DNA from 2 places in the Exiguobacterium sp. s142 genome. Region 2 is predicted to be linked to the other one. Evidence: predicted binding sites of a transcription regulator. Region 2 holds the regulator's gene; the other holds the start of a gene.
The links. The regulator LexA, encoded in region 2, represses DNA repair genes until DNA is damaged. The targets are predictions, from matches to a motif close to CGAACATATGTTCG.
Positions count from the first base shown of each region.

Region 1: KNP77_RS06120 (Y-family DNA polymerase) is a predicted target of LexA. The motif match lies at 1,405-1,418, and genes of this name have one in related genera.

Region 1 is NZ_JACSMB010000005.1:2,143-5,559, forward strand. Features, by position in the region: gene secA2 (accessory Sec system translocase SecA2) at 1-1,183, opposite strand, end outside; gene KNP77_RS06120 (Y-family DNA polymerase) at 1,438-2,733, shown strand; gene KNP77_RS06125 (YolD-like family protein) at 2,730-3,059, shown strand; gene KNP77_RS06130 (SulP family inorganic anion transporter) at 3,056-3,417, opposite strand, start outside.
Region 2 is NZ_JACSMB010000006.1:114,383-117,799, reverse strand. Features, by position in the region: gene glnA (type I glutamate--ammonia ligase) at 1-863, shown strand, start outside; gene KNP77_RS07765 (metal-binding protein) at 966-1,406, opposite strand; gene lexA (transcriptional repressor LexA) at 1,406-2,026, opposite strand; gene KNP77_RS07755 (hypothetical protein) at 2,227-2,463, shown strand; gene KNP77_RS07750 (YneB family resolvase-like protein) at 2,537-3,181, shown strand; gene KNP77_RS07745 (DUF896 domain-containing protein) at 3,243-3,417, shown strand, end outside.

The DNA.
Region 1 (3,417 bases), on a different contig from region 2:
GGTTCGTCGGCACTTGGACGACGTCCATGTTGTACGTCTTCAAAAACTCTTGGCGAGACGTCTGGGCCGTCCCGGTCATACCGCCGATGAGCGGATACATCCGGAAATAATGCTGAATCGTGATCTCGGCCGTCGTCTTGTTCTCCTCGGTGATCGTGACGCCTTCTTTTGCCTCGAGCGCCTGATGGAGCCCTTCCGACAGACTGCGTCCTTCCATGATCCGTCCCGTGAACAAGTCGATGAGCTCGATCTTGTCTTCTTTGACGATATAGTCGACGTCTAGTTCGAACAAGACGTTCGCCCGGAGCGCTTGGACGAGGTAGTGATAGAGCACTTGATGCTCGGCGCTGAACAAGTTATCGACCGCGAACATGTCTTCGATTTTCAAGATCCCGGAGTCAGTGAGCGCCGTCGATTTCGATTCGAGGTCGACTTCGTAGTCCGCCTCGTCGAGCTCGGTGACGACACGTTGCGCCAACTCCTTCAAGCGGATGTGCGAGCGGTCTTTTTGGGCGATGATGAGCGGCGTCTTCGCCTCGTCGATCAAGATGCTGTCGACTTCATCGATGATGGCGAAGTGGAACGGGCGCTGGACGCGCTCTTCCGGTGACCCGACCAAGTGATCGCGCAAGTAGTCGAACCCGAACTCGGTCCCGACGCCGTATGTAATGTCGGCCTGGTAAGCAGCGTGCTTGTCGCTCTGTTCCATCTCAGGAACGTTCAACCCGACCGAGAGACCAAGAAAATCGTGGATCTGCCCGATTTGGTTCGCGTCACGCGTCGCGAGATATTCGTTGACGGTGATGACGTGGACGCCTTTGCCTTCGAGTGCTATGACGTAACTCGGGAGCGCGGCGACGAGCGTTTTCCCTTCTCCGGTCGGCATCTCGGAAATGTTCCCTTCGAGGAGGGCGAACCCGCCGATGAGCTGGACGTCATAGTGACGCATGCCTAAGACACGCACCGCCGCCTCACGGACGAGGGCGAACGCTTCTTCGGCGACATCATCGACTTTGGCGCCGTCGATGATTTTTGCTTTCAATGTTTCGGTATATGTGCGCATCTCGTCGTCCGAGAGCGCCTGCATCGTTGTCTCTAATTGGTTGATCCGGTCGACGCGTCGCTGATAGCCTTTCAAGCGTCGGCTCTGGTCATTCGTCAATTGCTTTACAAACTGAATCACGTTGTAGCCTCCATTTAGTTCACAGTCATTGTCAAATCCATACCCGTCTATTATAGCGAAATTTTGCTCATTTCGGAGACTTTTTTACGAAAACTTCCTAAAAGATGGTTTTTAAATTGTGAAATTCCTATAAAAATTGGGTAAATTTCAAAATATATTTACAAGTTTATTTTCATTTTTCTATTTGAGACGGTTTGAGACCGTGATACGATAAGAAAAACAGAACATTTGTTCGTAAAAAAGGAGATGGGATCATGCGCCGGCGGATCTTCTGTGTCGACAGCGTCTCATTTTATGCCAGCTGCGAGTGCGCGGCCCGTAACTTGAACCCGTACAAGACGAAGCTCGTCGTCTTATCGAACTTACAGGACAGCGGCGCCCTCGTCCTCGCCGCGACCCCCCCGCTGAAACGGCTCGGCATCAAGACCGGCTCCCGGCGCTTTCACATCGACCGCCTGCCTTGGCATGAACGACGGCACGTCCTCTACGCCGAGGCCCGGATGAGCCACTACTTGAACGTATCGGTGCAAATCGTCCACATCCTGCACCAGTTCGCACCGCCTGAGGCGATCCGCGTCTACTCGGTCGATGAGACGCTCGTCGACTTGACGGGGACGGAGCGCTTGTTCGGGAACGATGACCACGTCGCCCGCCTCATCCGCTCGACCGTCTTCCGCTACACCGGCGTCCCGGTCACAATCGGGATCGGACCGAACAACGTCCTCGCCAAACTCGTCCTCGACTTGCATGGCAAAACGACCGGTGTCGCCAGTTGTGCCCTCCACGACGTCGAACGATTGATCCATCCGGCCCCGATCGAGAAGATGTGGGGCGTCGGTGCGAAGATGGCGGTCCATCTCCATCGGCTCGGCATCGACACGATCGGCGACCTGGCCCGTTATCCGCTCGACGTGTTGCACGATAAGTTCGGTGTCATCGGCGCCGAGCTGTGGCACCACGCCTGGGGCATCGACGAGTCGCCGACGATCCTGCCAACGAATTCGTTGTTCGGGGCGAAACGCCAACGGCCCCGGACGATTGGCCACGGCATCACGCTCATGAAAGACTATACGACGGAAAGTTCGATCCGACTCGTCTTGCAGGCGATCGCCGTCGAGGTCGGGATGCGGACGCGGCAGTCCGGACTCGTCGGCGGCAGCATCCATCTCGGTGTTCGCTACACTCGGACGAGCGAGCGGCGCGGCTTCAGCAAACAAAAAAAGCTCGCCCGCTTCACAGCGGACGAGCTTGAGTTTTTGCCGGTCCTGTTCCAACTGTTTCTTGAGGCGTGGGACGAGACCGAGGCGGTCCGTTACGTCTCGGTCGCCCTCGGCAAGCTCGAGCCCCGGAGCGGCCACGTCCAGCTGTCGTTGTTCGAGGACGAATGGGCCCGGGCCCGTCGGTTCGACTTTTTAGACCTCGTCGATCAATTGAACGTCCGCTTCGGCCGCGGCACGATCCGTCCGGCCTCGAGTCTACTGAAAGACAGTCCGCTCCGCACGCGGCAACGCCTGATCGGCGGACATAAACAAGGAGGTGAACCGTCATGAGCCAGACCCGCTACAAAGACCGCGGTGAATTGAAGTGGATCCCGTTTCTCATGCCCGAACACGTGGCGCTGCTCAAAAAATATTACGCCCACGTCCAAAAGATCGAGCTGCCCGACATCGACGAGCAACTCCTTTATCTGTGGCAGACCGAGCTCGAACGGGCCATCCGGGAAGGCGACCAAGTCGAACTGACGTTGTTCGAGGATGGTCTCGCCCGCTCCGTGCGTGGCTACGTCCATGCCATCTATTACGCCGAACGCGAAGTCGAACTGTTCGACACGGACGTGCGCCGCATCCCGTTCAGCCACATCCTGTCGGTCCGTTAAGACGCGTCAATCGCGTCTTGCGTCGTCTCGAACGTCACAATCCCGTCGAGGACGCCATAGTGATCGAGCGTCTGCCGCACGGGTTCTGATAAGTGGGCGAAAACGACACGTCGATCCGCCGCTTTCAGTTCCCGGACGACCCGGCGGACTTCTTCGACCGCCGTCACATCGATGACCGGACAGCGATGGAAGTTGAAGATGAACACGTCGGGCTCATTATGGATCTGTTGCAGGACGTGCTCGAACATCTCGATCGCCCCAAAGAAGAGCGGCCCTTCGACGCTGAAGACGACTTGGCCGTCGCGCGTCACGTAACGTTCCGTCTGTTCGCGGACGTCGATCGTATCGGCCATCCGTT
Region 2 (3,417 bases):
ACTTGGCACCTGTCGATTCTGGTGAGAACTGCCGTAAAGAAATCGTCATCGAGCTCGAAAACATGGGCTTTGAGATCGAAGCGTCACACCACGAAGTCGCACCAGGACAGCATGAAATCGACTTCAAATACGCGGATGCGGTAACGACTGCCGACAACATCCAAACGTTCAAACTCGTCGTCAAGACGATCGCGGCGAAGTATGGCCTTCACGCGACGTTCATGCCGAAACCACTCTTCGGTGTCAACGGTTCAGGGATGCATGCGAACATGTCACTCTTTAAAGGCGACACGAACGTGTTCTACGACCCGAACGGTGACATGGAGCTCTCGGATACGGCACGCGCCTTCACAGCTGGTATCCTCGAGCATGCACGTGCGTTCACGGCGATCTGTAACCCGACGGTCAACTCGTACAAGCGTCTCGTGCCTGGATACGAAGCACCATGCTACGTCGCATGGAGCGCCCGTAACCGTTCACCGCTCGTCCGTGTACCGGCTGCCCGCGGCCTCTCGACACGTATCGAAGTACGTTCGGTCGACCCGGCGGCGAACCCGTACCTCGCGCTCTCGGCCCTCTTGGCTTCTGGTCTTGACGGCATCGAGAAAGACTTGAAAGCACCGAAACCGATCGACAGCAACATCTACGTGATGGACAAGCCAGAGCGTGTTGCGAACGGCATCGACGATCTTCCGGCGACACTCTTCGACGCACTCGAAGTACTCCGCGCCGACAAAATCGTCATGGATTCGCTCGGTGACCACATCGGCGAACACTTCCTCGAGTTGAAAGAGATCGAGTGGGACATGTTCCGCACGCAAGTAACAGAGTGGGAACGCGATCAGTACATGACGCTCTACTAAGTCGAATGGATTCAAAAAACGCTCGATCCAGTTTCTTGGATCGGGCGTTTTTTTAGTCAAAACAAGCGACCACTCGAAATTGAGTGGTCGCTTGTTTTGCGATTAGAACGCACGTTTGAAAAATGTGGACGCATAGTCGAGTGCCGTATGGAGCGTCGTCGCGAACACGAGACCGAGGAAGAACGGGATGCCGTTCAAGTCGAGCCACGTCTTCACAGCCGCTTCATACGGGGTGAACGTAAGGATGAGCGCGAGCGGGAAGCCAAGGTAGATGACACGAATGAGATCGCTCAACACCGGCAAGTGCGACAGCGGCGACCGGTGCGGCATCAGCTTCACGTAAGGGAGCCAAAAGCAACGCAGCGGTCCCCACCGATAGTATGCATCCGATTTCAAATCGAGGTCCGGGGAGAGCCAGAACGTCCCGATAAGCGCACCGAGGAAAAGGGTAGTCGGGATATCGACATCAATAAAAGGCGTGGCAATCGCTAAAGCACCGATTGCCACGAGGTTCGTACGCGTATGTGTCTTGCCGCTAGCCATTAATGGATCGTCCGGTATACACCGATGACCTTCCCTAAAATGGATACGTTATCGAAATACATCGCCTCAAGTTCATCGTTCTCCGGCTGGAGTCGGACTTTCGACGCCTCTTTGTAGATCCGTTTGACGGTCGCCTCACCCTCGTCCGTCATCGCGACGACAATCTCTCCATTGTCTGCCGTGTTCTGTTGTCTCACGAGCACGCGGTCTCCGTCGAGGATTCCGGCGTTGATCATCGAATCGCCAGAGACGGAGAGCATATACACGTTATCCGAACCGACGATATGGGCCGGGAGCGGGAAGTGTTCTTCCACGTTCTCGATCGCCGTGATCGGTGTTCCGGCCGTAACTTTCCCGATAACCGGGACGTACATGACCGTCTCACGCTCCTCGATAGACGGGGCGTCCTCGCTCAACACTTCGAGCGCACGCGGTTTTGTCTTATCGCGCCGAATCAATCCACGTTTTTCAAGACGGTCCAAGTGACCGTGCACGGTCGAGCTCGATGCGAGACCGACGGCTTCACCAATTTCGCGGACTGACGGCGGATAACCTTTCGTCCGAACTTCAGCTTTTATAAAATCAAGAATCTGTTGCTGTCTTGCTGACATTTTTTTCAATGGATTTCACCTCGTTTATGTCGAATAACCTGCGAACGCATCCTATTCTTTATGGATTTATTTTAACACAAGAACATATGAGCGTACAAACATTCGTTCGTTTTTTCTTGACCGAACAGAAGTTCTTGTTTTATGATGAGAACAGATAAACGAACATACGTTCCTAAGAACGCATATTCTTATATTTGGAGGCGGTTCAAATGAAAGATACAATCAACGGATTCATATTGGTCGGAATGGTAGTGCTCGGGATGTTCGCCTTTTACTTAGTCGGCGAGTTTCGCCAAGGCGAAGTTGTCGAACCGACAGTGATGACGGTCGAAAGAAGTATCGAACAAGAAGTTGCGTTCAACGAAGCGGAAACGCTCGAAGCCCAGCTGTTAGCGGAACGTGCGGAAAAAGAAGAACGGAAAACGACGTGGTTCGCCGCTGAATGATCGATTTGGATTGCGAACACCCGCTCATCCTGTGTATCGTAAAAGGATGACTGGAAAGAAAGGGAGTGACGAGATGCGAGTCGTCATTTATTGTCGCGTATCGACGAACAAGTCAACTCAGGAAACCTCGCTCATGAGGCAAGAAGCGGAATTGTTACAGATGGCCAAACGTCTCGATGCGGAAGTGATCGATGTGATCACCGAACAAGAGAGCGGTTTCGAGGTCAATCGGACGGGTCTGCTCGATCTGTTAGAGCATGTGTCGGCGTCAAAGCTCGATGCCGTGCTCGTGAGCGATGACAGTCGCCTCGGCCGAGGGAATGCAAAAATCGCCATCTTGCATACGCTCATGAAGCATAACGTCCGGCTGTTGACGATGCAGTCGCCCGACGAATACGTCGTCTCCGACGCCGAGAAGATGGTGCTTGAGATTGTCAGCGTCGTCGAGGAGTATCAACGGAAGATTCATAACGCCAAGATATCGCGCGGCATGCGCCGGGCGGTCGCGAACGGCTTCAACCCGCAACGCAACATTCAGCACCATGACCAAGGTGGGAGGAGCCGGATCGAAGTGCCGATCGAGGAGATCGTCCAACTTCGGGAGCGGGGGCTCACCTTCGCTGAAATCGCGGCCACGCTCCGCGGATTCGGCTACGAAGTCTCGAAAGCGACTGTGAACCGTCGCTATTTGGAGCATGTGGCAGTGCCAGAAACTTGATTCCTACGCCCTGATTTTGTACAGTAGAACTACAAATTCAGTAGAGAGGGGGCGAACCATTATGTTAGCACCCGAACAATTGGAGCGGATTAACTTCCTCGCCAACAAGGCAAAGACAGACGGCTTGTCACAACAAGAGATGGACGAGCAACAAGCGTTGCGTCAACAATATTTAAAAGCGTTCCGTCAATCGTTCAAATCCCAGATGATGGGCATGAAAGTCGTCGATCCGGAAG